2 linked regions of the Herbiconiux aconitum genome follow. The protein of the gene in region 2 interacts with the protein of the main gene of each other region in a pairwise test. Links are inferred from orthologs where the notes say so. Each region holds a gene or a part of one and is shown on either strand. Other genes may lie near its edges. The genes, in order: rpe and eno.

What was found.
Region 1: the proteins of eno (region 2) and rpe interact in binary tests that used the Escherichia coli proteins (3 or more experiments, as listed by UniProt). The link is inferred for Herbiconiux aconitum from one-to-one orthologs.

The regions. Positions count from the first base shown.
Region 1 is NZ_JANLCM010000002.1:778,573-792,945, forward strand. Bases 6,293-9,258 are described here. They hold rpe (ribulose-phosphate 3-epimerase), read right to left. Parts: upstream 8,124-9,258; coding sequence 7,461-8,123; downstream 6,293-7,460. Other genes in these bases: hisG (ATP phosphoribosyltransferase), read right to left, coding at 6,293-7,127; N1027_RS15225 (phosphoribosyl-ATP diphosphatase), read right to left, coding at 7,179-7,442; N1027_RS15235 (PIN domain-containing protein), read right to left, coding at 8,133-8,399; N1027_RS15240 (hypothetical protein), read right to left, coding at 8,582-8,839; N1027_RS15245 (hypothetical protein), read right to left, coding at 8,836-9,258. In the rest of the region: trpA (tryptophan synthase subunit alpha), read right to left, coding at 1-505; trpB (tryptophan synthase subunit beta), read right to left, coding at 502-1,731; indole-3-glycerol phosphate synthase TrpC, read right to left, coding at 1,728-2,501; N1027_RS15195 (HGxxPAAW family protein), read right to left, coding at 2,506-2,736; N1027_RS15200 (Trp biosynthesis-associated membrane protein), read right to left, coding at 2,805-3,599; N1027_RS15205 (anthranilate synthase component I), read right to left, coding at 3,599-5,131; hisI (phosphoribosyl-AMP cyclohydrolase), read right to left, coding at 5,147-5,521; imidazole glycerol phosphate synthase subunit HisF, read right to left, coding at 5,518-6,288; more of hisG, read right to left, coding at 6,288-6,292; N1027_RS15250 (RsmB/NOP family class I SAM-dependent RNA methyltransferase), read right to left, coding at 9,350-10,843; fmt (methionyl-tRNA formyltransferase), read right to left, coding at 10,840-11,754; N1027_RS15260 (primosomal protein N' family DNA-binding protein), read right to left, coding at 11,751-13,823; metK (methionine adenosyltransferase), read right to left, coding at 13,889-14,373. UniProt on the Escherichia coli protein: Catalyzes the reversible epimerization of D-ribulose 5-phosphate to D-xylulose 5-phosphate.
Region 2 is NZ_JANLCM010000002.1:238,347-252,718, reverse strand. The notes cover bases 9,819-12,783. They hold eno (phosphopyruvate hydratase), read right to left. Parts: upstream 11,959-12,783; coding sequence 10,678-11,958; downstream 9,819-10,677. Other genes in these bases: N1027_RS12670 (MarR family winged helix-turn-helix transcriptional regulator), read right to left, coding at 12,657-12,783; N1027_RS12675 (TetR/AcrR family transcriptional regulator), read right to left, coding at 12,034-12,660; N1027_RS12685 (FtsB family cell division protein), read right to left, coding at 10,119-10,640; N1027_RS12690 (DUF501 domain-containing protein), read right to left, coding at 9,819-10,122. In the rest of the region: fgd (glucose-6-phosphate dehydrogenase (coenzyme-F420)), read right to left, coding at 1-816; N1027_RS12740 (hypothetical protein), read right to left, coding at 860-1,189; N1027_RS12735 (hypothetical protein), read left to right, coding at 1,364-2,965; N1027_RS12730 (hypothetical protein), read right to left, coding at 3,007-3,303; N1027_RS20150 (potassium channel family protein), read right to left, coding at 3,379-3,948; N1027_RS12720 (hypothetical protein), read right to left, coding at 3,945-4,115; N1027_RS12715 (hypothetical protein), read left to right, coding at 4,347-4,826; N1027_RS12710 (DUF1254 domain-containing protein), read right to left, coding at 4,926-6,485; N1027_RS12700 (NAD(P)/FAD-dependent oxidoreductase), read right to left, coding at 6,755-8,290; N1027_RS12695 (S8 family serine peptidase), read right to left, coding at 8,333-9,607; more of N1027_RS12690, read right to left, coding at 9,607-9,818; more of N1027_RS12670, read right to left, coding at 12,784-13,133; N1027_RS12665 (MDR family MFS transporter), read right to left, coding at 13,130-14,372. UniProt on the Escherichia coli protein: Catalyzes the reversible conversion of 2-phosphoglycerate (2-PG) into phosphoenolpyruvate (PEP). It is essential for the degradation of carbohydrates via glycolysis.

The sequences.
Region 1 (14,373 bases), 540 kb from region 2 along the record:
GTGCGGCGAGGAACACTCGGTCAAGACCCGTGCGGTCGCTCGTGGCGAGCCAGTCGGCGCCGGAGTCGACCGTGAGGTCGGGCGTGATGAGCCCCGCCCCACCGGCTGACACGAGGTCGTCGGCGAAGCGGTCGACGCCGTACTGCAGCACCGGGTTCCAATAGGTCATCAGCAAGACGGGTGCGTCGACGCGGGAGCGGATGCGCTCCACCGCGGTGAAGGCATCCGTGAGGTGGAAGCCGCCCTGCAGCGACGCGAGGGTCGCGGCCTGGATGACCGGGCCGTCCATCACCGGATCGGAGTAGGGCAAGCCGAGTTCGAGCACGTCGACGCCGTTCTCCACCAAGGCGACTGCGGCGTCGACACTCGCGTCGAGTGACGGGAAACCCACCGGCAGGTAGCCCACCAAGGCGCCGGCGCGCTCGGCGTTGGCGGCCGCGATGGTACGGGCGACGGGCGATTCGCGGGTCGCGGGGGCGGCCGCCTCGTGCATCGTGTCGCTCATACCTTCGCGTTCCCCTGCTCGTCGAGCACATCGAAGTACCGGCCCGCGGTCTCCACGTCTTTGTCGCCGCGGCCGCTCAACGACACCAGGATCGTGGCGTCGGGGCCGAGCTCACGACCGAGATCGATCGTGCCGGCCAGGGCGTGCGCCGATTCGATGGCCGGGATGATGCCTTCCGTGCTGCACATCAGGCGGAAGGCCTGCATCGCCGCCTCGTCGGTGATCGGGCGGTAGTTCGCGCGGCCGATCGAGGCGAGCCAGGCGTGCTCGGGGCCGACGCCCGGGTAGTCGAGGCCCGCGGAGATCGAGTGCGAGTCGAGGGTCTGGCCGTCGGCATCCTGCAGCATATAGCTGCGCGAGCCGTGCAGCACGCCGGGGCGGCCCTTCGTGATGGTGGCCGCGTGCTTGTCGGTGTCGGCACCGAGACCGGCGGCCTCGTAGCCGTAGAGCCCCACCGAGGTGTCGTCGAGGAAGGCGTGGAAGATTCCGATCGCGTTCGAGCCGCCGCCCACGCACGCGGTCACCGCATCCGGAAGCGCGCCGGTGAGGTCGAGCATCTGTTGGCGCGCCTCCTCGCCGATGACCTTGACGAAGTCGCGCACCATCACGGGGAACGGGTGCGGGCCGGCCACCGTGCCGAGCAGGTAGTGGGTGTTCTCCACGTTCGCCACCCAGTCGCGGAATGCCTCGTTCAGGGCGTCTTTGAGGGTGCGCGTGCCGCTCGTGACGGGGATGACCTCGGCGCCGAGCAGACGCATCCGGGCCACGTTCAATGCCTGGCGCTCCGTGTCGACCTCGCCCATGTAGACGACGCACTCCATGCCGAACAAGGCGGCGGCGGTCGCGGTGGCGACGCCGTGCTGCCCGGCACCGGTCTCGGCGATCAGGCGCGACTTACCGATGCGGCGCGCGATGAGGGCCTGACCGAGCACGTTGTTGATCTTGTGCGAGCCGGTGTGGTTGAGGTCTTCGCGCTTCAGGATGACGCGGGCGCCGCCGGCATGGCGGGCGAACCGCGGCACCTCGGTGAGGATCGACGGACGACCGGTGTAGGTGCGGCCGAGAGCGGCGAGCTCCTCGTGGAAGGCCGGATCGAGCTTCGCGAGCTGGTAGGCGTCGGCGAGCTCGTCGAGCGCGGCGATCAGCGACTCCGGCATGAACCGGCCGCCGAACTCGCCGAAGAACGGGCCCGCCTCGGCGCGGAGGGAGGGGGTGAGATCGGTCATACGGAGAGGAACTCCTTCAATGTCGCCACCGGGTCGTCGCCCGTGACGAGGGCTTCGCCGACCAGCACCACGTCGGCACCCGACGAACGGTAGTGGGCAACATCGGCGACGGTCGAGACGGCGGATTCGGCCACCTTGATCGTGCCGGCGGGGATGCGGTCGACCAGGCGACCGAACAGATCGGTGTCGAGCTCGAAGGTGCTGAGATTGCGGGCGTTGACGCCCACGAGGCGGGCACCGAGATCGACGGCACGTGACACCTCGACGGCGTCGTGGGTCTCCACCAACGGCGTCATGCCCAGCGAGACCGCGAACTCATGCAGGTGCGTGAGCGTGGGCTGGTCGAGCGCCGCGACGATCAGGAGCACCAGGTCGGCGCCCGCGGCCCGCGCTTCGAGCACCTGGTACTCGGTGGCGATGAAGTCTTTGCGGAGCACCGGGATGTCGACGGCAGCGCGCACCGCCTCCAGGTCGGCGAGAGAGCCTTTGAACTTGCGCTGTTCGGTCAGCACGCTGATGGCGCCGGCCCCTCCGGCCGCGTAACGCGCGGCCAGTTCGGCCGGGTCGGCGATGGTGGCGAGGGCGCCGCGCGAGGGACTCGCGCGCTTCACCTCGGCGATGATCTTCACCCGCTCGGCGGGCGCGAGGAAGGTGAGGGCATCGAGAGCGGGCGGAGCCGCGGCTGCCGCAGCCTCGACCACGTCGAAGCCGCGCGTGGCCTGCCGATCCGCCGCATCCTCGAGCGCTCCGGCTACGAGATCGGCGAGCACGGAGTCAGTGCTCCTTGTGCTGAGTGCGCGACCCGTTGACGCCGTAACCCGCGCGGGCGAGCGCCCAGCCCAGGATGAAGCCGACGAGCGTGAGCCCGGCGGCGGCCCAGACGAGCCACTGCACGTCGAGAACGAAGGCGACGGTGCCGATCGCGATTCCCACGAGTGCCACGATGACGGCCGTCCATGCGGCGGGAGAGTGGCCTTCGCCTAGTTCTTCAACGTCAGAGCTCATCGATCGCTTCCTGTCTCACGGGTGGAGGTACGAGGAAAGTCTACCGGGGTCTTGCCCCCGTGTCGGGTTCAGCGGGTCGGGTCGGTGCCGTGCGTCAGGTTGTCCCAATCGTCGACCGCCGCATCCCGGGCCGTCGTCGCGGGAGGCCTCGTCGAGGTGGGCGGAGCAGACGGCGCATCCGCCCTCGTCTCCGTGGAGTCGACCGGCTCGTCGTCGAAGAAGTCGGCCGGATCGGCGCTGCGCTGCCCGTCGGCGCCCTCGAAGGCGACGGCCTGGTATTTGCGGCTCGCCTGCGGCCATCGCCGCACGGTGACGATCACGAACACGCCCGCGACGATCATCAGGGCGCCGAGCGCCACGGTCACCGCCGCCCAGGGGGTGGTGGTGCTCACGGTCACGAGATCGCGCACCGACTGCGTGCCCGCCACGCCGGTGCTGGTCGTGACGACCGAGGCGCCGGCGGCGACCGGATCGGTCACTGCGCCGACAGCCGAGGCGAGCACGCTCGCGCCGAGCAGCACCTCGAGCGCTCCGAGCACGATCCGGATGATCGGGCCCGCGATCGCGAGGGCACCGGCCAAGGCGATCCCGGCGAGGGCGAGAGCCGAGAGCGCAGGCGCAGCCACGGAGCCCGGAACGTCGAGCGTCGCCGCACTGGTGGTGCCGGCCACGATGGTGAGGGTGCCCCAGGATTGCGACCAGGCCAGGAAGGTGAGGGCGCTCAGACCGAGCACGGCCAGAATGGCGAGGGCCTTGAGACGCCGCCCGGAGCGGACGGTGTCGGCGCGAGCCGGGTCGGTGCCGCCCGAGGCGCCTGCAGCACCGGTGTCGCCTGAGGTCGCGCCCGGCGCATCCGTGCTCATCAGCGCACTCTCGTCATCGCGTTCGCCACCGCCACCGCTCGCAGGGGCGCCGCGGCCTTGTTCTGCGACTCCTGGAACTCGCTCGCCGGGTCGGAGTCGGCCACCAGACCGCCGCCCGCCTGCACGTGCGCCACGCCGTCACGGATGGTCGCCGTGCGGATCGCGATGGCGAGGTCGGCGTCGCCGCCGAAGCCGAAGTAGCCCACGACTCCCCCGTAGAGACCGCGTTGGGCGGGCTCCAGGGCGTCGATGATCTCGAGGGCACGCGGCTTCGGCGCGCCCGACAGCGTGCCGGCAGGGAAGGTCGCCCGAAAGACGTCGATCGCGTCGATTCCGTCGCGCATCTGCCCCTCGACCGACGACACGATGTGCATGATGTGGCTGAACCGCTCCACCCGCATGAACTCGGTGACCTCGACCGAATCGGCCTCGCACACCTTCAGCAGGTCGTTGCGCGCGAGATCGACGAGCATCAGGTGCTCCGCCTTCTCTTTCTGGTCGCCGAGCAGCTCGTGCTCCAGATCGAGATCCTCTTGCGGGGTGGCGCCACGCGGCTTCGAACCGGCGATCGGATGCGTGTGCGCCCGCCCGCGCTCCACCTTCACGAGAGCCTCGGGGCTCGATCCGACGATCTCGTACGGCGTTCCGTCGGTGTCGACGAGGCTCAGCAGGTACATGTACGGGCTCGGGTTGAGCGTGCGCAGCGCCCGGTAGACGTCGAGCGGATGCGCCACCACGTCGAGCTCGAAGCGTTGCGAGACCACGACCTGGAAGATGTCGCCCTCACGGATGTGCTCCTTCGCCACCTCGACGGCGGCGAGGAAGTCATCGCGCTCGGTGCGGTGGCGAGGATCGGCGGTGCTGGCGAAATCGACCGTCGCGAGCCACGCCTCGGCCGGCTGGGCGAGCGCATTCTGCAGCTCGTCGAGGCGCGCCTGAGCGGCTGTCCAGAGCGTGTCGGCATCCGTGCCGTCGTCGGTCAGCACGTTCACCAGCAGTTGCAGCGTGCCGTTGCTGTGGTCGACGACGACGATCTCGGAGACGAACGAGAGACCCTGGCTCGGCATCCGGTAGTCGGCCGGTGGCCGGTTCGGCAGACGCTCGATCTGGCGCACCGACTCCCAGCCGATGAAGCCCACGAGTCCGCCGGTGAGGGGCGGATGCGTCGCCACGGCCGGCGTCTTCCACAGCTCGTAGAGCGCACTGAGCGCCTCCAACGGGCCGGCGGGGAGGCCGGCCGGGAAGGCGCGCTCCTCGGGCAGGCCGAGATCGAGCCAGACCGCGTGGTCGTCGTTCTCGGTGAGCACGCCGAAGCTCGAGACGCCGATGAACGAGAACCTCGACCAGATGCCGCCCTGCTCCGCGGATTCGAGCAGGAAGGTGCCCGGGCGGCCGTCGGCGAGTTTGCGGTAGATGCCTACCGGTGTCTCCCCGTCGGCGAACAATTCGCGGATCACCGGGATGACCCGGTGACTCGCATGCAGCTGCCCGAACTCGGCACGCGTGGTCGAGTTCTGTGAGGTGGAAGTCATGGTCTTACGAGTATTTCAGGTCGTGGGCGAACCCACGACCGGCTGCCCCACGACCGGCTCCAACGGGTCGACATCGAAGCAACGGCGGGCCCCCGTGTGGCAGGCAGCGCCGATCTGGTCGACCTGCACGAGGAGTGTGTCGTCGTCGCAGTCGAAGGCGGCGCTCTTCACGTACTGCACGTTGCCGGAGGTGTCGCCCTTGCGCCAGAACTCCTGGCGGGAGCGCGACCAGAATGTCACCCGCCCCTCGGTGAGCGTGCGGCGGAGGGCTTCGGCGTTCATGTATCCGAGCATGAGCACCTCCTTGGTGTCCCATTGCTGGATGATCGCCGGCAGCAGCCCGGCGGAATCGAACGTCGCCCGCTCGAGCACGGCATCCACGTCGTTCATCGCACGACCACCCCTTCTTTTCTCAGTTCGTCTTTCACGTCGCCCACTGTCATCTCGCGCAGGTGGAACACGGATGCCGCGAGCACCGCGTCGGCGCCGGCCGCCACAGCCTGGCCGAAGTGCTCCACCTTACCTGCGCCGCCCGAGGCGATCACCGGCACCGAGCTCAGTTCGCGCATGAGGCTCATGAGTTCGAGGTCGAAGCCGTCTTTCGTGCCGTCGGCGTCGATCGAGTTGACCAGCAGTTCGCCGGTGCCGCGTTCGATGGCCTGGCGCGCCCAGGCGAGCGCATCCAACTCGGTCTCGCGACGGCCGCCGTGCGTCGTGACCACGAAGCCCGAAGGCACGAAGTCGCTGGGCTCGGTGCGCTTCACGTCGAGCGAGAGCACGAGCACCTGGGCGCCGAAGCGGTCGGCGATCTCGTCGAGCAGGTGAGGGCGTGCGATGGCGGCGCTGTTCACGCCCACCTTGTCGGCGCCGTGGGCGAGGAGTCGGGCCACGTCGTCGGTGGAACGCACTCCCCCGCCGACCGTGAGTGGGATGAACACCTGTTCGGCGGTCTGGCGCACCACGTCATACATCGTCTCGCGGGCATCGACCGTGGCGGTCACGTCGAGGAAGGTGAGTTCGTCGGCGCCCTGCGCGGAGTAGAGGGCGGCGAGCTCCACCGGATCGCCCGCGTCGCGCAGGTTCTCGAAGTTCACACCCTTCACCACGCGGCCGCCCGCCACGTCGAGACACGGGATGACGCGTACCGCGAGCGACATCAGATTCTCGCGGCGTGGATCGGGCTGACGAGGATGGCCCGCGCGCCGACGGCGTAGAGCTCGTCCATCACGTGGTTGGTGTCGAAACGCGGCACCATCGAGCGCACCGCGACCCACTCGGGGTCGTGCAGGGGCGAAATGGTGGGCGACTCGATGCCCGGGGTCAGCGCGACGGCTTCGTCGAGGTTGACGACGGGCACGTCGTAATCCATCAGCACGTACTGGCGGGCCACCAGCACGCCCTGCAGGCGGCGCAGCAGGGTGGCGGCGCCAGGGTGCTCGGTTCCCGAGCTGATCAGCACGGCGGTGGACTCCAGGATGACCGGGCCGAAGATCTCGAGACCGGCGGTGCGCAAGGTGGAACCGGTGGAGACGACGTCGGCGACCGCATCCGCGACCCCGAGGCGCACGGCGGATTCGACCGCGCCGTCGAGTCGGATGAGGGTTGCGGTGATGCCGTGTCCGGCGAGGAACGCGCCGACCAGGCCGGGGTAGCTGGTGGCGACACGGGCGCCGTGCAGATCGGCCAGTTCGATCGCGGTGCCGACGGGGCGAGCGAAGCGGAAGGTCGACTCGCCGAAGTTCAGCGCAGCCGTCTCGGTGGCCGTCGACTCGGAGTCGAGCAGCAGGTCGCGGCCGGTGATGCCGACGTCGAGTGCGCCGGAGCCGACGTAGGTGGCGATGTCGCGCGGGCGCAGGTAGAAGAACTCGACGTCGTTGCGGGGGTCGAGCACGACCAGTTCCCGCGGGTCGCGCCGACCCACGTAGCCGGCCTCGGCGAGCATCTGGGCGGCGGTTTCGGACAGGGAACCCTTGTTGGGCACCGCGATCTTGAGCATGGAAGGTCTTTCAGAGAGAAGAGAAGGTATCGGGATCGTCTACTGCTCGGTTCACAGATGTCGGTAGATGTCGGCCGGGGTCAGACCCTTCGCCAGCATCATCACCTGCAGGTGGTAGAGCAGCTGCGAGATCTCCTCGGCCGCGTTCTCCGCCGACTCGTACTCGGCAGCCATCCACACCTCGGCGGCCTCTTCGACGATCTTCTTGCCGATCGTGTGCACGCCACCGTCGAGTTCACGAACGGTGCGTGAGCCCTCGGGGCGCTCGACCGCCTTGGCGGAGAGTTCGAGGAACAGCTCGTCGAAAGTCTTCACCTGTCAAGGGTACCGGTGTCAGTGGGTGTGCCGGGCCGCGAGCGAACGCAGGTGATCGACCTGGGCGGCTGCGCTCTCGGCGCCGAAGACGCTCGAGCCGGCCACGAAGGTGTTGGCGCCCGCGTCGGCCGCGACCGCGATCGTGTCGTCGTTGATGCCGCCGTCGACCTCGATCCAGATGTCGAGCCCGGAGGTCTTCACCGCCTCGGCGAGACGGCCGAGCTTGGGCATGGTGCCCGCCATGAACGACTGCCCGCCGAACCCGGGCTCCACGGTCATGATGAGCACCAGGTCGAACTCGGGCAGCAGTTCGAGGTAGGGCTCGACCTCGGTGCCGGGCTTGATGGCGATGCCTGCACGGGCTCCTCGTTCACGGAGGCTACGGGCGACGGCGACCGGATCGGTCGTGGCTTCGGCGTGGAAGGTGACGGAGTAGGCGCCCGTCTCCGCGTAGAGCGGTGCCCAGCGACCCGGATCGTCGATCATCAGGTGCAGGTCGAGCGGGATCGGGGACACCTGCTGCAGCCGCTCCACCACCGGGAGGCCGATGGTGAGGTTCGGCACGAAGTGGTTGTCCATCACGTCGACGTGCGCCAGGTCGGCGTTGGAGATGCGGCCGAGCTCGGTTTCGAGGTTCGCGAAGTCGGCGGCCAGGATGCTGGGGTTGATGCGCACTACCACGATCCGACCCTACCGCCCGCTCGCCCGCGGGGTCTGACCGTCGACACCGTTGCCGACAGCCAGCCGCTCGACCGGCTGCCCGGTCACGTCGGCGATCAGCTCGAAGTCCTTGTCGACGTGCAGCACGGTGAGCCGACAGATCTCCGCGGTAGCCGCGGTGAGAACGTCGACCACAGACGCCGCGCGATGATGTCCGCGCTCGGCCAGCAACCTCTGGATCTCCACAGCTCGCACCTCAATCGCCGGCGTCGACAGCTCGAGTACGAGACCCGTCACCGGGAATGTCGACGTGATTCGCTCCCAGTCCGATGCCGACCGGGCAGTGAAACCCATCTCGAGGCGGGACACGGTGCAGACGCCCACCAGTCCACGTTTGATTCGATCGACCCATGTCCGGTCGTCGAGGCTGCTGGAGAGTCGGCTGAGCGCTGAAGTGTCGATCAGCCAGTGGACACCCATCAGGGACTCGCTTGGTGAGCATCGCCAAGCATCCAGGCCAACCGCGCGAATGCCTCGCGTGCTTCTTCGTATTCCGCCTCGGTGAGTAGCGGTTTGCGGGCTTCGCGCCACAGCACGGCGGTGATGAAGTCTTCTCGCGTCATCGCCACGCGCTCGGCTATGGCATCGAGCGCCGCGATCACGTCGTCGGGCAGGTCGGAGATGATGATGTCGGTGGTGATGGCTCCCTTCGCCGAAACCGACGATATCACGCTCATGACGATTCCTCAGGCAGAAGTCGCACCCCGTCGGAGAAGCTGAGGAGGCGCGCCCGCACCGGCACACCGCCGACGGCGATCGCCCCCGAGACCGCCGAGAGCAGGCTGCGTTCGGCGTCGTCGAGTTCAGACCCTCCCGGCCGCTCCCAGGTGAGCAGGATGCTCGCCGCGCCCGTCGTGCGCGCCATGCCGCAGGCCAGCGCGCCGTACTTCGCGATCTCGTCGTCGGGTGGATCGAGGTCGAAATCCGCATACGGCACGATCAGAGGCAGCGGACGATGCTCCTCGTCGAGAAACATCAGCCAGCACTGACGGCGGATGGCTTCGCCCACGAGGGAACTCACCAACTCCACGATGTCGAAGTCGGAGCGGTGGGGCATCTGGGCGGCGATCTGGGCCGGAATGATCTTGGTGGTCATGTCTCCACGATCTCGGGAAGACGCGTCGAAGAACGCGACCAGCCGCGATCTGTGGAGGGCGCTTCGGGCCGCCCGTATTGTGGTGGAGAAGTCAGAGCTTGCGGAACAACGCCACGAACATCGCATCGGTGTTGTTGCGATGCGGCCAGAGCTGCACCGCCGCATCCGGAGCGCCCAGCACGACCGCACCCTCCGTCACCGATCGCAGCACCTCTTGGGCGTCGACCTGCTCGAGAACCCCGTTCCAACGGCGCAGGGCACCCTGCACCTGGCCTCGGGTCTCGCCGACATGCGGCGAGCAGGTGACGTAGGCCAGCAGGCCGCCGGGCTTGAGCGCTCGGACGGCGGAGTCGATCAGATCCTGCTGCAGGATGACCAGCGCAGCGACGTCGCCGGGGGTCTTGCGCCACCGTGCCTCGGGCCGGCGGCGTAGAGCGCCGAGACCGGTGCACGGCGCATCGACGAGGATGCGATCGAATGACTCGGGGTCGTCGGTGCCGATGGTGGTGCCGTCGCGCTCCCAGACCTCCGGCGCATCCGGAATCGCCGCGACCGCGCGACGCACCAGGCCGGCTCGAGCCGCGATCGGCTCGTTCGCGATCACCGTCGCACCACCGAGCCGCGCTTCCGCCGCGAGAACCGCGGTCTTGCCGCCCGGGCCGGCGCAGAGGTCGAGCCACCGCTCCCCCGCAGCGATCGGTCGGGAGCGGGTGAGCGCGAGGGCCGCCAGTTGCGATCCCTCATCTTGCACCCGGGCCGTGCCCTCGTGCACGGCGGGGATGGCGGCGGGATCTCCCGTCGGCGCGAGCAGGCCGATCGGCGACAGCGGCGACGGCTCCGTGCCGTGCCCGACCGCTTCCCGTTCGAGAAGACCGGGCAGAGCCGTGAGGCTGAGGCGGGCGGGCGTGTTGTCGGCCTCGAGCAACTCGTCGAGCTGGAAGGGCAGCTCGGCCGCGGGAACACCGTCGGCTGTCAGGGCACGACGGAACGCCCGGATGACCCAGGCCGGATGCGAGGCGGCCACGGCGAGCCGGTCGTCGTCGGTCGCCGCATCCATCGCCCGTTCGAGCCATTCACTGGCGGGGGTGCGGGTGATGCCCCGCAGCACGCCGTTCACGAAGCCGGTCGCCGAGCGGGATGCGACCTGCCGGGCGAGTTCGACGGATTCGTTCACGGCGGCGTGCTGCGCGACGCGCATCGAGAGGATCTGGTGGCAGCCGAGTTCGAGCACGTCGCGCACTGCACCGTCGATCTCGTCGATCGGGCGGCCGGAGGCGAGCTCGATCACCCGGTCGTAGTAGCCGCGGAGCCGGAGGGTGCCGTAGGTGAGTTCGGTCGCGAGGCCGGCGTCGGCCGTGTCGAGACGGGCCGCGGCGATCTTCGAGGGCAGCAGCAGGTTGGCGTAGGCGTCGTCAGCACGAACCGCCGTGATCACCTCCAGCGCGATGCGGCGCGCCGGCTGCACGGGGCCCGGCTTCGGCGAGGGGGTGGCGGGCTTGCGTCGCTGCGGCCCCCCGGCCCCCGGTCCGCTCCGGCCCGAGCCGCGGCCGGAACCTCGCCCGGAGTCGCGCCCGGTGCCGCTCATCGCGCCACCATCCGCTCCGCACCGGAGCCCCGCCACCAGTCGGCGGCCGCCATCGGCTTCTTGCCGGCGGGATGCACGGTCAGGAGTTCGAGCGGGCTCCCCGCGGTTCCGACGTAGACGTGCCGCCCCTCGGCGACCACGACCCCCGGGTCGAGGCGCGGGCGATCACGAGCGGGCGAGGCATCCAGCACTTTCACGCGCACACCGTCGATCTCGGTGAACGCGCCGGGCTCGGGCGTGACGCCGCGCAGCCGGGCGTAGACCTCGTCGAGCCCCGCCGTGAAATCGAGCCGTGCATCGTCGATGGTGAGTTTCGGCGCCAAGGTCACCGTCCCCTCCTGTTCGTGAGCGGAAAGACGCCCGGAGGCGATCCCGTCGACGGTGTCGACGAGCTGCTCCGCGCCCGAGGTCGAGAGTCGCGACAGCAGGTTCCCCGACGTCTCATGCGGGCCGACCGGGGTCGACGCGAGAGACCAGATCGGACCGTCGTCGAGGCCCGGCCGCAGCTGGAACACGGTGGCGCCGGATTCGGCGTCACCCGAGATCACGGTCCACTGCACCGGCGCCGCGCCCCGCCAGCGCGGAAGGAGCGAGAAGTGCAGGTTGATCCAGCCGAGACGCGGTGTGCTCAGCAGCGGCTCGCGCACGAGACCGCCGTAGGCCACGATCACGCCGAGCTCCGCGTCGAGCGCTGCGATCTGCGCCGTCACGTCGTCGTCGAGCCGGTTCGCCTTGATCACCGGGATGCCCGCCTCCGCGGCCGCCACAGCCACCGGAGAGGGCGTGAGCACGCGTTTGCGCCCGATCGGGGCGTCGAGCCGGGTGACCACCCCCACGACCTCGTGACGGGCCACCAGCGTCTGCAGGCTGGGCACCGCGACGGCGGGGGTTCCCGCGAACACGACTCTCATTCCATGATCTCCGAATCGTCGAACCGCACGCGCAGCGTGGGTGGGGGCCGGTAGCCGGGGCCACGCCCGGCCTTCGCCCGTCTGCTCGTCGCGTTCTTCACGACGAGGGCACGCAGGTGCCGGGCGACGGCACCCCCGACCGAATAGTCGAAGCGCACGATCGCGCGCACACTCCCGTCATCGGCGGGCACCGGACCCAGTGTGTCCATCTTCGCCCATTCTTCGTCGCTGATGAGCGCCCGGAGGTCTGCCAGCGCGGTGGCGACCGTGTCGGCCGCCCCCGTGATGGTCGCGATCCGCACCGCAGGGGGAAAGCGGAGTCGCCGACGGTCGGCGAGCTCCGACCCGGCCACCGACTCCTGCTGCCAGGTCACGAGCGCCTTCGCGAGCTCCCCGCCCACGCCGACGAGAACGGTCGTCGCACGGGGAGCCGACAGCGCGATCGCATTCGACCACCAGCGCAGGCAGTCTTCCGCCACCCGCAGCGACTCGCGGGCGAGCATCCGCGGACCGTCGAGCAGCAGCACCGCTCGATAGCCACCGGATGCGATGGGCTCGGCCCCGCGGGTCGCCACGACGAGAGCGGGGCGGGCGTCGACCGTGAGCACGGTGCGCTCGCCGTCGGAGACGATCACCCGCACACCCGGGAAGGCACGGCCCAGTTCGTCGGCCGTGCGCCCGGCCCCGATCGAGGCGAAGCGGTAGGTGGTGCCCTGGCAGTGCGAGCAGGTCCAGTTGGCCGCGATCGCCCCGCAGAGGGTGCACGACGGTCGTTGCCCGGCGCGCCCGACGTGCAGCGGCCCGCCGCACACCGTGCAGGCCGCCGGGGCGTTGCAGGTCTGGCAGGCCAGCACCGGCGCGTACCCGGGCCGCGCCACCTGCACGAGAACGGGACCCGACTCCAGGCCCTTGCGCGCCACCTGCCACGCGGCGGAGGGGATGCGCGCGGCGTTCTGCGGGGCATCCGCGTCGTCCTGCTCCGCCGTCGGAACGACGCGCGGAAGGTAACGGGGCGCCGGGAAGACCTGGTGCAGGAAGCCGAGCTCGACCAGACGCTCCACCTCGGTGCTGCGCGAATGCGCGACGAAGACGAGTCGGCAGCCGGACTGCTCCTGGCGCACGAGGGCCGCGTCGCGCACGTGTACATAGGGTGCGTGGGGCTCGCTCTGCAGCGAATCCCCCTCGTCCCAGATCACGACGAGGCCGAGCCGCGACACCGGTGCGTAGATGCTCGAGCGGTTGCCCACCACGATGTGCGGTGCGCCATCCAGCGCGGTGAGGAAGTGCGCGTAGCGGTCGTTGCGGGCCTGGCGGGCGTCGAGCGGTACCACCGCGTTGCCCACGCCGAGGTGCGACAACGCCTGCTCGAGCGAGATCTGGTCGCGGTAGTCGGGCACCGCCACGATCACCGACTCCCCGCCGCGGAAGACAGCGGCGGCGAGTTCCGCCACGGTCAGCGCCCAGTGCCCGACCGTGTGGTCGATGCCGTCGGCGGTCTGCACCGGCACCACCGTGGCCAGGGCGTCGATCGCGGCTCGAGCGCCCGGCGCGGCAAGATGGGCGGCGTCCGACGCCGAGTACCCCGTGAGGTCGAAACCGACCAGAGAGCCGGGAACGACGGATGCGACGGGGTCGACGGATGCCGCACCACCGGCTGAGTCCGCACCCCCGGCCGAGTCCGCACCACCGGCCACACCCGCCGCCGCCGACACTCCGCCCTGCCGCGCGATGAACGCCTTCTCCACCCGCACGAAGCGCGGGGGGATCGCCAGCCGCACGATGTCGCAGGCGCTCCCGGCAGCGCGATCGGCGAGCCTTCGCGCGAGGGCCCACACCTCGGGGGCGAGCACGGGCAACGGCGAGACGATCTCGTCGATCTCGCTCAGCGACCCGCCGTAGTCACCCCGCGCAGCGAGATCGGAGAGCTCGACGATGTATCCGCGTGCGGTGCGCCCGGCCGAACGCAACGGCACCTTGACCCGCACGCCGGGGCGCGCGTCGGTCGCCAGCGGGGCGGGCACGAGGTAGTCGAACAACCGGTCGAGCTGAGGCAAAGGCGACTCGAGCATGACCCGCGCCACCCGAGCCGTGCCGTCCGGGACCTGTTCGCCCGGCGCGCCCTCGCCGGCCACGGTTACAGGCCTGCGGCGGCGCGGATCTCCTCGACCCGATCGAGGCGCTCCCAGGTGAACTCCGGCAGCTCGCGACCGAAGTGGCCGTAGGTCGCGGTGCGGGCGTAGATCGGTCGCAGAAGGTCGAGGTCCTCGATGATCGCGGCCGGCCGCAGGTCGAAGACACTGCGCAACGCGTCGGTGATCACCTCGTCGGAGACGACGCCGGTGCCGAAGCTCTCGACGTAGAACCCGACCGGTGCCGCCTTGCCGATGGCGTAGGCGATCTGCACTTCGAGCCGCGAGGCGAGCCCGGCGGCCACGGCGTTCTTCGCCACCCAGCGCATCGCGTAGGCGGCCGAGCGGTCGACCTTCGACGGGTCTTTGCCGCTGAATGCGCCGCCGCCGTGGCGCGAGGCCCCGCCGTAGGTGTCGACGATGATCTTGCGCCCGGTGAGTCCGGCATCGCCCTGCGGCCCGCCGATCTCGAAGATGCCCGTCGGGTTGA
Region 2 (14,372 bases):
GTCGGCGAGCCGCTGCATCTCGATCGGGTCTTCGACCGCCATCTTCTCCTCGGGGGTGAGGGCGAGCGGCGCCCAGTAACGGGTGTCTTGCAACGCACGCTCCCGGTCGTGGTCGAAGGAGACCTTCATCTCCATCAAGGTGTCGACGTCATCAGGTGACCGGTGGCCCTTCTCGATCCCCTCGGCGAGTGCCGGCAGCAGGGTGTCGGTGTAGAGTTCGCGGGCCTTGCCCGAGGTCGTGATGAACCCGGAGGCCATCCGCCCGGCGAGGCGGGTCGCGGCCGGCCCGGACGCGCCGATGTAGATCGGCACCGGCGTCTCCGGCTTGTCGTAGATCGTGGCGTTCTCCGTGCGGAAGAACTGACCCTCGTAGGTCACCCGGTCTTCGCTCCAGAGCGTCTCGATGATCGTGATCGCCTCTTTCAGACGCGCGAAACGCTCTTTCACCTCGGGCCACGGGATGCCCAGGGCTACCTCGTTGAGCGCCTCGCCACTCCCGACTCCGAGAATCACGCGCCCCGGGAACATCGCGCCGAGCGTGCCGAAAGCCTGCGCCACCACGGCGGGGTGGTAGCGGAACGAGGGGGTGAGCACGGAGGTGCCCATGAGGATGCGTTCGGTGCGGGCACCGAGCGCGCCGAGCCACGGCATCGCCGCGGGCGCGTGGCCGCCTTCGTGGTTCCACGGCTGGAAATGGTCGGAGACGAACACCGAGTCGAAACCGGCTTGCTCGGCCAGCACGGCATATTTCAGCAGCTCGGTCGGGCCGAACTGCTCGGCTGACGCCTTGTAGCCGAAGCGGAGGGGAATGGTCATGATCCGAGTCTATGACCGGTGACCGACACCGATCCGGCGGCGTTCAGGATGCGATGAGCGCGACCGCTTGAGCGAACGATTTCACCGTCGTCATCAGCTGGCTCACATCCGGTGCCAGCTCGTGCCCATCGTCGGAGATCACGATCACGCGCGCTTCGGCGATGCGGCAGACCCGGATCTTGTAGTTCACGGAGACCCGCTCGCCCTCGCGCTGCTCGATCACCACGACGTCGGGCGGAAACCCGGGATGCGTCAGCAGCTGGCCGAGCGAAACCGCTTCGATGCGCAACTCGACGCCCGGCACCGACGACAGAGCGGCAACCTTCGTGGCCAGCGCCGCAGGATCGGCGTCGATAAGGGCGACAGTCGTCATCCGGGATTGCGACATCTTCGTCTCCCCTGCACCGCGTCACCCTCGTGAGCATGCGCTCTCGGTTCCATGCTCCCACAACAGTACGGACCGCGGCACCGTTACGCGCCACGCTACGTCGATCGCGCGCATTCTGCATCACTTGCGGTGAGAACCCGTTTAAGTGATCATTCCTCAATGACATCAATGATCAAGCATGGGGTGCGCGCGAGCGCAGGAATGTTCGGGAACTTCCATCCGGAGGGCTGGCATCCTCGGCTGAGGGTGCCGTTGCGCGGGCCGGCTCCCGCCGGTGCCGAACTGGTGTGGACGGTCGGTCGACCCGACGGGGCGCCGTGGTTCGAGCATCGGGTTCCCGTGCCCGAACTCGACGCGGAGCAGACGACGGCGATCGATCTGCAGCGCTGGATGGACGGTGGCGATCTGCCCGAACCCGGGGTCGTCGCTTTCACGCTGCGGATCGTCTCCGAGCTCGACGGCGTCGATGACGTGCTTCACATCGGCGCGCTGACGGCGGTCTCGCTCGATGGCGAGCAGCGATATGCGATCGACAACGACTGGACCCTGGATCTCGCGCTGCTCTGCCTCGACGTCGTCGACGAATACGACGCTCCCCGGCTCACCGCCACGATGTTCCTCAAGGGTCATGTCGACACCTACCGGCTCGAAGCACACTGCTTCTACGAGGGTCGCCGGATCGCCGCGGCGTCGTTCGTCGACAATCGTCACTCCTTCACCGCCAACGACGGCACCGTGGTCGGGCAGGAGATCGCCGTCGTCTTCGACCGGGTGAGGGGCTGGAACAATCTCCGCGACTCCGCGTGGGGTGGAGATTGGCACCTGCTCGACGAGCACGACGGAGGCTATCAGGTGAAGCTCCTGCGGGATTCGGGGGTCGCGCGGGTGATCGACTTCGAGGTCGCCGACGGGCGGATGGTGGCCGTGGGTGCCATCGAAGACGACCCGGCGACCGGCCCCGTCCTGTTCGTCGACGCCGCCGTGCACGGATCGCTCGACGGACCGTGGCGCGCGGGCGGCGGCTCGGCGTTCTACGGGGATGCCGTGACAGCGGCCGACTGGTCGGGCATCGACGCGGTGTACGCCCGCCGGATCGAGCGTTCGGTCGCCCCGGCCCCGGAGTTCGACGACGAGACGGCCGGCGCCCTTCAGGCCTTCGTCGATCGGGCGGAGCGACTCCTCGCCACCTGGGAGGCCGATTTTCTCGAAAGGCGGCCGCCTTTCGACTACGGGCAGGTGCTCCAAGCCGAAGGTGCGCTGTCGGAGAGGACGGGATACGCCGAGCTCCGACACCGCGTGATGACCGTCCCGAGCGAGCATGCCGTCACGATCGACGGGGAGACCGTCACCGTGGAGCGCGTGCAGCAGCGGATCGACGCGATGTTCGCGGCAGCCGAGGCGCGCATCTCCGGTGCCGCTCAGGCCGAGGCCGACGCGCTGGCGCCCTATCGGGCGCTGCTGTGCGGCGACAAACTGGCCGTGTTCGAGGAGCACCCAGCCGACACTTTCCTCTACACCACGACCGACCGACGGGTGATCGAGACACCGGAGGAGCTCGCCGCCGCGGAGTACTGGTTCTTCGAGGGCCCACTCGATCTCCCGAGCACCGCGAGCGTCAACGGCGTGGCGATGAAAGTGACCGTGCAGGGCTGGCGGGTGCTCGGCTGGCGCTTCGACGCCTCGGGAAACATCGTCGACGAATTCGAGACGCAGGGTGCGGGGTCGAGCGCCCCGAAGTCGGCCTTCCAGCGCGCCCAGTAGATCGCCGCCCGGAGTCTCGCCTCGGGACTCGCTCGGAGAGGTCAGCGAGCCGCCGGCTGAGTGGACTCGTAGCGCAGCCGCGGGGTCGGGCGGAAGCGTCCGAGCAGAGCGCCGGCGGCAGCTGCGACGGCCGGGATCACGATGAAGCACACGATTCCGGTGAGCTGGAGTTCGCCGGCCGAGAAGACGTTGAGCAGCACTCCCACACCACTCAGCACGGCGGCGTCGAGAGCGACCATGATCGCGATCTGGTTCTCGCTCCGCAGGGCGATGGCGGTCGCGGCGATGCCGCCGGCCAGCACCACGAGCGAGAGCACGAGCGTCCAGATCCCCAACATGCGCTCATCGTAGCGCTCGCGTACCCCCAGAAAGATCCAGAGGCACGAGATCGCGATGTGGAAGTGATGCTCGAGTCACTCTTCCTCGGCGACGTCCGGGGGTGACCCGGGTGCCTGGCCCCGACTTCCTCGGTGGACGGCACCGACGAACACCTGGATGCCAGCGCCCAGCACGAGCAGGTTCATGACCATCTGCACCATGACGACGAGGCGCGCCATCTGACTCGCGGGAGAGATGTCCCCGAAACCGACTGTCGCGAAGACCGTGACAGTGAAGTACAACGCGTCGAGCCGTGTCAGAGCGCCCGAGGTGAAGTTCTCGACGTCGGCGCTCGACATGAGGAAGTACGACGCCGCGAACAGGAGAAGGTACAGCGGGGCGGTCACGGCGAGCGCTTGAATCGCCCGCACGCGCGGATGTACTGCCCGGGTGATCGCTCGCAACTGCCAGGTCGTGACACAGAGCAACGCGACGAGCGCGACCACGAGGCTGACGGGGATGGGGACGGCGTCGATGAGGGCGAACGGAACTGCGAAATACGCCGCGACCAGGACCGCCGTCGACACCACTGCGCGCAGGAGCCCCCGGAGGATCAGGCGCCGTCGCCGTGCCGACGAAAGTCTCGATGGGCCGGGCTCGGTCACGGTTCCGCCGTCGCTGGGCCGAGGATGACAGCCCAGGAGAGAACGGAGAAGGTGATGGTCTGGCTGAGAGAAGCGGCAGTGCCGATCACGCGCGCGTTGCGATGGCGACCCGACACCGTCTTGCCCCGCGTCGTACCGTATCTCCAGGTCGGCTTCTTCCAGAGCACCTGGTCCTCCTCTCCGGTCGAGTACTGGTCAGCTCGTGGACATCGCAGGCTCCTCCGGATCAGCTGCCGCGTACCCAGCAAGGCAAGCAGCGCGCCTGGGGGGAAACGTCACTCACATCGCATGAACACCGCCGAGGCGATCTCATCGCCATTGTGCGAAGGAGGTGATCGACGCAGGAGTCACGTGCTCTGGGTGATGCTGTTGCCGTCCATGCGGCGCACGCTTGCTCTATGACCACAGCTCAGGGCAAGCGAGGATTCGGATGGCCACTGCTCGTCATAGCAGCCGGGGCGCTCCTGGTCGGCTGCAGTTCGACGGGCTCAAACGAACCGACCACCCCAGCGTCCTCAAGCCCGTCCAGCCCCTCCCCGGACGCGGCCGCAGCGTGCTCGGACGCCGCCGAGCTCAAGTCGTCGGTCCAAAGCCTCACCGAGGTCGAGCCGCTTCAGGATGGGCTCAACGCATTGGAGGCTGCTTCAGCCGACACCAAAGCGGCTTTGGACACCGCCATTGCATCAGCGACAGCAGAGCTCCAGCCGGCGGTCGAGCAGGTCAAGACCGACTTCTCCGCCGTCCAGACCGCCATGAGCGGATTGACGACCGACACCCTCCAGGCGAAAGCACCCGAGATCGTCACGTCGCTCCGCGCGCTGAGCACGGCGCTGGGCTCCCTCGGCGCGACACTGTCTGAGGAGTGTCCCGAGTCATGACCTGAATCAGGGCAGGCCGCGTGCGGTCGCCCAGTTGCCCAGCGCCCGGTTCCGTCGTGCAGGTCGACGTGCGGGTGGGCATGTCGTGCTCCTCTGCGATCAGATCCGTTCGATCTCGGTGGGCCGCCAGCTCTTGTCGAAGAACGGCTGCAGGGGGTTGTAGAGGCGCAGGATGACGAAGAAGCCCTTGCCGGGAACCGTCTGCAACCAGTTGGATTCCTTACCGGCGGGCGCATCCGCGGCGAAGTAGATGTCGGTCGATCCGTTCTCGTTCTGCGCAACGGTGCCCAACTGGCTGCTGAGGTCGGGCTTGGGCTGGCCGGTCTTCAGCATCGACCGTGTCTGACGGTCATAGACCATGACGGACCAGAACCGGCTCTGAGGGATGTCCGGCGGCAGGGTCAGCTTGTACGCGCGCCCGCCGTCGAGGAATTCCTTGTCGCCGTCGCGCATCGTGAAGATGTACTGCGACCCGATCCCGGTCAGGCGCATGCACATCGCCGGGGTGACTCCGGTGTAGGGATAGAACCAGGCGATGCGGCCGTTAAGCTTCCGCGCGCCGTCACTAGGCACGGGGACAGCACCCTCGGGAGTGATCTCGGGTGGTGGCGCGAGGAAGTCGTATCCGGATGTGAAGAGCGGGTTCATCCATCCGGAACCGGGGTAGTACGCCCAGCCCTCCTCCTCGCGGGGCGAGATCGCGATGGTTCGAGCGGTGGCGTTTCCAACCACCACCGCCTCTTCCAGGATTTTGCGCATCCGCGCATCCGGCGCGAACTCCTTGCCCTTGGAGATGCCGATGGAGGCGAGGAGACCGAGCAGTTCGGGGTCGCCGGAGCCCACGGGCTGATCCTGTACGAGCTCGTTGATGAGCTCCCAGTAGCTGAAGTCGTTGGCGGGGATCGTGTTGAACGCGAGTCCCGACCCCTCCACGAATCGCGTCTCCGGAGCAGGCGCTGCCTGCCCGAGGGGTGCCTCGCCGCGCAGGAATGTGCCGACAGCGGTGCCGACGCCGCCTGGGGTGTAGGGGTGAACGCGCAGGCCGTCGCGCAGAACCTGCGCGGGTACGCTCGGGTCGTTGTCGATCAGGAAGGCGCGGAGGAAGAACAGCATGCGGCTGGTGCGCACCTGCGAGACGTGAAAGCCGCTGTCCGGCAACGAACCGTCGTAGTCCGGCCCGACGAAGAGGTAACTGCCACCGGCGGCCCGGTCCGGCCCGGGCAGTCCCATGTCGGTGATCCACCGGAACCACATGTCGTCGGCGGTGCCGAGAATCCCCGACGGCGCCGCGAGCGCCGGCACCTCGACCACCATGGGGCCCTTCGTCAGGTCGAGGACCCCGACGGCGTACACGGTGTCGCAGTTCGCTGTCAGGAAGAGCGACGACGAGTCCATGAGGTCGGAGAAGATGATGACCGAATTGTCTTCCACCCCGACGGAGTGGAGGCCGCGGCGGACTGCCGTCACCGACGCCCCAGGAAAGGCGTTGATGAACGCTTCGACGGCGCGCACGAAGTCGAGGTGGTCGTAGAGCAACTCCGCCGTCGCGGCGGTCGGCGCGCCATCGGTGAACTCGAGCCGGCCGATCCGGCTCTCGATGTGGTCGGGCGTCGACAGTGACGCGACCGTATCCGTTGAAACCGTCGATTGAATGGTCATCACGTTCTCCTCAGTTCGGAGAAACGGTAGGCCGCGTGGTCGAGGCGCACATCACACACAATGCGCGATGTTCAGGAGGGCCTCGACCGCCAGTACCCCCAGAGGGACTCGAACCCTCACTGTGACGATTTTAAGTCGTCTGCCTCTGCCAATTGGGCTATGGGGGCGGGTGCCTCATCGTATCGGTGCCCCGTCGAGGAACGGCGACGCCGCGCATCCGGAGCCCTGTTCGGACAGCGGATGCGCGGCGTGCGACGTGATCGTGCGGGCTATTCGCCGGCGGGCGCTGAGGCCTTCGAAGCGGCCTTCGCACGCGGACGGGAGACCTTCTCCTTCGGCGCATCCGGTGCCGAGTCGGTGGCGGCGACGCCGTTCACCTCGGCTGTCGCGGACGGCTCCGAGGAGTGCGAACCGGGCAATTGAGGATTCGCCGGAGCAGCCGGTGCGGCCGGCGCCGCGGTAGTCGAGGCCTCGACAGCCGGGGCTGCCGGACGCGGACGCGCCGCGAACTTCTCGAACTCGGCGCGCGGGTGCACGCGAGCCTCCAGCGACACGTTGTCGCGACCCAGGAAGAAGTTGTTCACCCAGCCCCAGATGACACGGAACTTGCGCTCCCACGACGGCATCGCCAGGCCGTGGTAGCCGCGGTGTGCGAACCAGGCCGGCAGACCCTTGATGGCCAGGTTGCCCGACTGGAACACACCGATGCCGATACCGAGACCGGCCACCGCACCCATGTTCTTGTGGAAGTAGTCCTTGACGCCTTCGCCACGCAGCTCGGCGACGATGTTCTTCGCGAGCAGCTTGCCCTGGCGCACCGCGTGCTGAGCGTTCGGCACGCAGAAGCCGCCGACGCCGCCGCCGGTGAGGTCGGGCACGGCACACACGTCGCCGGCACCCCAGGCGCCTTCGACGATGCCGTCGTCGCCCTCGACCCGCAGGTCGGCGCGCACGCGCAGCCGCCCGCGCTCTTCGAGCGGAAGACCGTACTGCTTGATGTCGGGAGTCGCCATGACCCCGGCCGTCCAGATGATGAGGTCGGACTCGAAGCTCTCGCCGGTGGACAGCTCGATCACGCCGCCCACAGCCGACTTGAGCTGGGTGTCGAGGTGGATCTGCGCCCCGCGCTCCGCCAGGTTCTTGATGACCCAGAGCGAGGTGGGAATGCTGACCTCGGGCATGATGCGGCCCATGGCCTCGATCAGGTGGAAGTGCGTGTCTTCGAAGTCGATCTCGGGGTAGGTCTCCACGAGGGCGCTCACGAACGAACGCAGCTCCGCGAACACCTCGATGCCCGCGAATCCGCCGCCGACGACCACCACGGTGAGCAGGCGATCCCGCTCGGGGCCGGCCGGCAGCTGAGCCGCCTTGTCGAAGTTCGTGAGGATGCGGTCGCGGATGGCGGTCGCTTCCTCGATCGTCTTGAGCCCGATGGCCTCGTCGGCCACCCCCGGGATCGGGAAGGTGCGCGAGACGGCACCGGCCGTGATCACGATGTGGTCGTAGCTCTCTTCCCACGCCTCACCGGCGGCGGGAACGATCGTCGCCGTCCTGGCGTCGTGATTCACCCCGGTGACCTTGCCCGCGACCACCCGCGTCTTCTTCAGGTGACGACGGATGCCGACCACCGCGTGGCGCGGCTCGATCGATCCGGCCGCGACCTCGGGAAGGAAGGGCTGGTACGTCATGTACGGCAGCGGGTCGACGACCGTGACCTCGGCCTCACCGGACCTCAGCCACTTCTCGAGTTTCCATGCGGTGTAGAACCCGGCGTATCCGCCGCCGACGATGAGGATCTTGGGCACAGTGAAACGATCTCCTAGGTAGGGGGGCCTTCATACAATCTACTACTTGCGAAGCAGCCCTCTGAAATGCGAGACCGCCCCGAGGGCGAACGTCGCCATCAGGATGAGGAACCCGAGCAGGAGCCCCAGCGGCACCGCCCAATGGATGAGAGTGTACACCTCGGGCCGATCAGCGGCCCGAGGCGGGGCACTCGTGCCCGTCTCCGCTCCGTTCGGGGCGGGCGGTGGCGGCGGAATGAGCAGCGAGTCGAGCGATCCGCCTCCCGACGCCGGGCGGTAGGTGGCGATCCAGGCCGCCAGGTCGCCGATCGGATTCGCCGAGACGGGGTCGACGGATGCCGTCACCGCGGCCTCCGCATCGACTAGACCGTAGCCGTAGATCGGCCCCGGCACGGGGTCGCCCTGGGGTTCGGCCGTGGCGATGATGCGGTTGATCACATTGTCGGCGGTGAGCTCGGGATAGGCCGACTTCACGAGGGCCGCGAGCCCGCTCACCAGAGGTGCTGCGCCGCTCGTGCCGTCCCACAGCACGTATCCTCCGCCCGGCACCACGCCGACGAGCTGCTCGCTCGGTGCCGCGACGGCGATGGTGATGCCCTGTGAGGAGGCGTCGAAGCTCGCCTCCCCCGCCTTGTCGACCCCCGCGACCGCGACGACCCCGGGGATGGTGGCGGGCGCACCCACCTCGGTGGTGCCGCTCCCCCGGTTGCCCGCCGCGGCCACCACCACGACGTCATGGTCGAAGGCGTAGGTGAACGCGTCGTCCCAACTCTGCGGCCAATCGAGGCTGTTGCGGGTGAGCGACATGTTGATCACGTCGGCACCGTGGTCGACCGCCCAGCGCACCGCGTGCGCGATCTGCTCGTCGGAGTCCACCGACCCGGCACCCAGGGCGACCGAGATCGACAGCAGCGACGCTTCGGGGGCGACGCCGATCACACCGTTCCCGGGGCCGGTTCCGCGGCCGGCGATGAGCGAGGCCACCATCGTGCCGTGTTCTGAACTCTCGCCCACCGGGGTCTGGCCGTTCGCCGAACCGATGCCCGAGACATCCGTTCCGTCGACGACGGCGCCCTGCAACTCGGCGACGCTGCCGTCGACCCCGGTGTCGATCACCGCGACCGTCGCTCCCGCCCCGCGCGTCGTGTTCCAGGCCGCGCTGAAGCCGTAGTCGCTCAGCCAGTACTCCATGTCGCGGATCGAGTCGGCGCGCGCCGACTGCACGGAGCCGATCGGCGCGATGCCCACGACGCACACCACAGCGAACGCGCCGACGAAGAGGAACGGCCGACCCCCTTGCATTCGGCGCCGTCGCATCAGGCGTCGATCAGGTAGTCGACGCACTCGCAGACCTCGGGCGACCAGTCGCCTCGCGCCAAGGCGAGGTCGCCGATCGGGTTGACGCCGGGGCCGGCAGCGAGAGCGTGCGCGGCGAGGGCATGCAGGCATTTCACCCGGGTGGGCATGCCACCGGCGGAGATGCCCGCGATCTCCACCACATCGCCGAACGACGCACGATCGGCCAGATACGCCTGGTGAGCGGCGTGATAGGCGCCCGACAGCTCCTCGTCGACGAGTGCATCCTGCAGCTCGACCATGACGTGCTCGGCCTCGAGGTCGCTCATCGCGGCGGTGGCCGCCGGGTGCGACAGGTAGTAGAGCGTCGGGAACGGTGTGCCGTCTGCCAGGCGCGGCGCGGTGGCCACGACGGTCGGGTTGCCGCACACGCAGCGCGCCGCGATGCCCAGCACGTTACGCACCGGCCGCCCGAGCTGAGCGGATGCGACAGCGAGGTCGTGCTCGCTGGCCGGCTCGAAGGGCGGGGTGGTCATTGCACGGTTCCGTTCGACTGGAGTTCTTCGGGTGTCTGGGTGGAGAGCCCGGCGGTCATGCCGGAGGCGAACAGCGACGACAGCCAGTCGACGTTCGTGGTGCTGATGGAGTCGCTCACCGGCGCATCCGTCGATCCGGCGCTCGGCACGTCGTCGATGATGAGAAAACTGGTCTCGCCCGGCATCACGTAGTAGAGGCGGTCGCGGGCTTCGGCCTTGATGTAGGCCGGGTCGCTCCAGCGGGCGATCTGCGAGGTCAGATCATTGTTCTGCTCCGACTTCGCGTCGACCTCGGCCTGCAGCGCGGCGAGCTCCTGCCGCTGCTCGATGTAGAGCCGAAGGCCCGGCGCGACGATGATGACGAACATCACGATCACCACGAACATGAGCACCGTGAATCCGGAGAACCGGATGCTCCGCAGCCAGTTACCGGGCGGCGGAGCTCCCCCCGCCGCGGAGTTCTGCGGCAGCGCCACCGGCACCCGAACGGGCCGGGCCTTCGATGTGCGCTGCCGCATGAGAACTACCTTCGATCGACTCCGAGGCGAGGAATGCCTAGGCCGAGAAACGAGGGAACGCGCCGCGACCGGCGTAGACCGCCGCCTCGGCGAGCTCTTCTTCGATCCTCAGGAGCTGATTGTACTTCGCGACGCGCTCGCTTCGGGCAGGCGCACCGGTCTTGATCTGACCCGCATCCGTGGCGACGGCGAGGTCGGCGATCGTGGTGTCCTCGGTCTCGCCGGAGCGGTGCGAGAGGATCGCTGTCATGCCGGAGCGCTGGGCGAGCGAGACGGCGTCGAGCGTCTCGGTGAGCGTGCCGATCTGGTTGACCTTCACCAGGATCGAGTTGCCGGTGCCGCGGGCGATGCCGGTAGCCAGACGGGCGGGGTTGGTGACGAACAGGTCGTCGCCCACCAGCTGCACCTTCGAGCCGATCTCGGAGGTGAGGTGTGCCCAGCCGTCCCAGTCGTCTTCGTTCAGCGGGTCTTCGATCGAGACCAGCGGGTAGTTCGCCACGAGGTCGGCGAAGTACGCCGACATCTCCTGCGACGAGCGCTGCTGTCCTTCGAAGGTGTAGGCACCGTTGTCGTAGAACTCCGAGGCCGCGACGTCGAGCGCGAGCGCGATGTCTTTGCCCGGAGTGAAGCCGGCCTGCTGGATGGCTTCGAGGATGAAGTCGAGCGCCTCGCGGTTGTTCGGGAGCTCGGGAGCGAAGCCGCCCTCGTCGCCGAGGCCGGTCGAGAGGCCCTTGGACTTCAGGAGCGACTTGAGCGAGTGGTAGGTCTCGACACCCCAGCGGAGCGCCTCGGAGAAGGTCTCGGCGCCGAGCGGCACGGCCATGAACTCCTGGATGTCGACACCGGTGTCGGCGTGCGCGCCACCGTTGACGATGTTCATCAGCGGCACGGGCAGGGTGTGGGCGTTGGGGCCGCCGACGTAGCGGAACAGCGGCAGGTCGGCCGAGTCGGCCGCGGCGCGGGCGACGGCCAGCGACACGCCGAGGATGGCGTTCGCGCCGAGACGCTTCTTGTTCTCGGTGCCGTCGAGCGCGATCATCGCGGCGTCGACGAGGCGCTGGTCGGCGGCGTCGAAGCCCTCGAGCGCCGGGCCGATCTCGTCGATGACGGCGTCGACGGCCTTCTCCACGCCCTTGCCGAGGTAGCGGCCCTTGTCGCCGTCGCGCAGCTCGTACGCCTCGAAGGCGCCGGTGGAGGCGCCGGACGGAACAGCGGCGCGCGAGACGACGCCGTCTTCGAGAAGCACCTCGACCTCGATGGTCGGGTTACCCCGGGAGTCAAGAATTTCACGAGCGCCAACGGCTTCGATGAGTGCCACGGGTGGTTTCTCCTCAGGTTTTCGAACACATTCGTTCAGGCAAGATGGGAGCGCTGACCGTGCGCCCGCCGCTGGCTAGTCTAACGATTCGCGGGCGAGGGCCTGCATGGTCATGACGGCGTCGAACAACCATCGGGTGAACTCTGCGTCGTCGTCCGCGTCGAGCGGACGGTGCAGCGCGCAGTCGACAGCGGACATCACGAGGGTGACCGCGAGCTGCGCGCGCTCGGGCGTGGTGCGCTCTTCGGTCAGCGCGATCACCTGCAGCCGCAGCTCCGACGCGAGCTTGATCACGTCGGGGGCGAGCTCCGGACGGCGTGCGAGCAGCTCGCGCAGGGCCGCGCGATCCACCCCGTCGCGCGCCGTGGAGTCCATGATGTCGCCGACGAGGGTGCAGAGATCGCGAACCAGCCCCTTCTCTCCCGCGCCGCGCAGGAACGTCTCGCGTTGCGCATCCGTCACCACGAATGCCGACAATCCCACGATGGCCGAGACCTTCGACGGGAAGTAGTTGAAGAAGGTGCGGCTCGAGACACCGGCCTCCGAGCAGATCGCGTCGACGGATGCCTGCCCGGCGCCGCTCTCGGCCACGAGGCGGAGGGCCGCCTCGTGGATGGCGGTGCGCGTCTCCACTTTCTTGCGTTCGCGCAGAGATGGTCGTTCCCGCGTGCTCATCGTCGCGTCGGTGGTGCGCGTCGTCATCGTCGCTCGATGCCGTCGTTGAAGGCGCCCAGCAAGCGCACGAACTGCTCGAGATCGTTCTCGCTCCAGTCGTCGAGGATGTCGGCGTAGGCCGCCTGCACGTCTCGGCGGATGCTCCCCATCCGTTCGACCGTCTCGGCCGTCGGCGCGTAGAGACTGGCCCGCCGGTCGTCGGGATCGGGCACGCTGGTGACGAACCCGAGGTCTTTGAGGATGCGGAGCTGGCGGCTCACCGCGCTCTTGTCCATGCCGACGCTCGCGATGATCGCGCCCGGCGGAGTGGGGTGGTGGGCCACGATCTGGCGCAGCACCAGATACCCCGATGGCTGGATCTCGGGCGAGAAACGCGCGGCCGTCTCGAGCAGCGTGATGCGCACGGCCCGCACGATTCGCGCCATCTCGCCCTCCACGGCGAGGAGGGCGGCGGCGCGTTCGTCAGAGGTCACAGCCTCCAGGGTAGTGGCGGTGCTCACGCCCTCTCCGTGGCCTCCCCCGGCGCGGCCTGGGAAGCCGCTTGGAGTTCGATCTCCTCCTGGCCTTCGGGGTCGCCGGCGATCTCGGCGGCCGAGACCGCGACGAGGGTCGCCGCCTCCGCTTCGGCGATCTGCTCGACCGAGGTCTTCGTGCCGAGGCTGCGTGCCGGGAGCAGCGAGATGGCGATGATGGAGATGATGGCGAGCGGAACGGCCAGCAGGAAGACATCCGCGACGGCCTCGCCGTAGGCCGACTCCACCAGGGTGCGGATGGGGCCCGGCAGCGTGCTGAGATTCGGGATGCCGCCGTCGCCCAGATTGCCGGCCTGGGCCGGGTCGATGCCCATCTTCACGATGCCGTCGGTGACGAGCGTCGTGATGCGGCTTCCGAGCACAGCGCCCATCACGCTCACACCGATGGTTCCACCGAGGCTGCGGAAGAAGGCGACCGAGGCGCTGGCGGTGCCGATCTGGCGCGGATCGACCGCGTTCTGCACGATCAGTACGAGGTTCTGCATCACCATGCCGACGCCCGAACCCATCACGAACATGAAGAGGAAGACCAGGACGAAGCTGGTGTCGTAGCGGATCGTGCCCATCAGCGCCAGGCCGATCGTGAGCAGGACCGAACCGGTGACCATGTAGCGCTTCCACTTGCCAGTGCGGCTGATCACCTGGCCGATCACGATGCTCGAGATCAGCACACCACCGATCATCGGGATGGTGAGCAGGCCCGATTCGGTCGGTGTCTTGCCACGCGCCAGCTGCATGTACTGGCTGAGGAAGACGCTGGTGCCGAACATCGCGACGCCCACCGAGATGCTGGCGATGACCGCCAGCCAGAAGGTGCGGTTCTTGAAGAGCGTCATCGGAATGATGGGCTCCTTCACCTTGAGCTCGGTGACGACGGCTGCGGCGAGGAGCAGCACGGCGCCGCCGACCATCGCGATGCTCGCCACCGAACCCCACTCGAACTGGTTGCCCGCGAGGGTGACCCAGATGAGCAGGAGCGAGACCCCCGCGGCGATCAGCACCGCCCCCAGGTAGTCGATGGTGACCTTGCGCTTGTGGGTGGGGATGTGCAGCGTCTTCTGCAGCACGATGATGGCCGCGATGGCGAACGGAACCGCGATGTAGAAGTTCCAGCGCCATCCGGCCGAGTCGGTGATGACTCCGCCGAGCAGCGGGCCGCCGACCGTGGCGACGGCCATCACGGCGCCGAGCAGACCCATGTAGCGG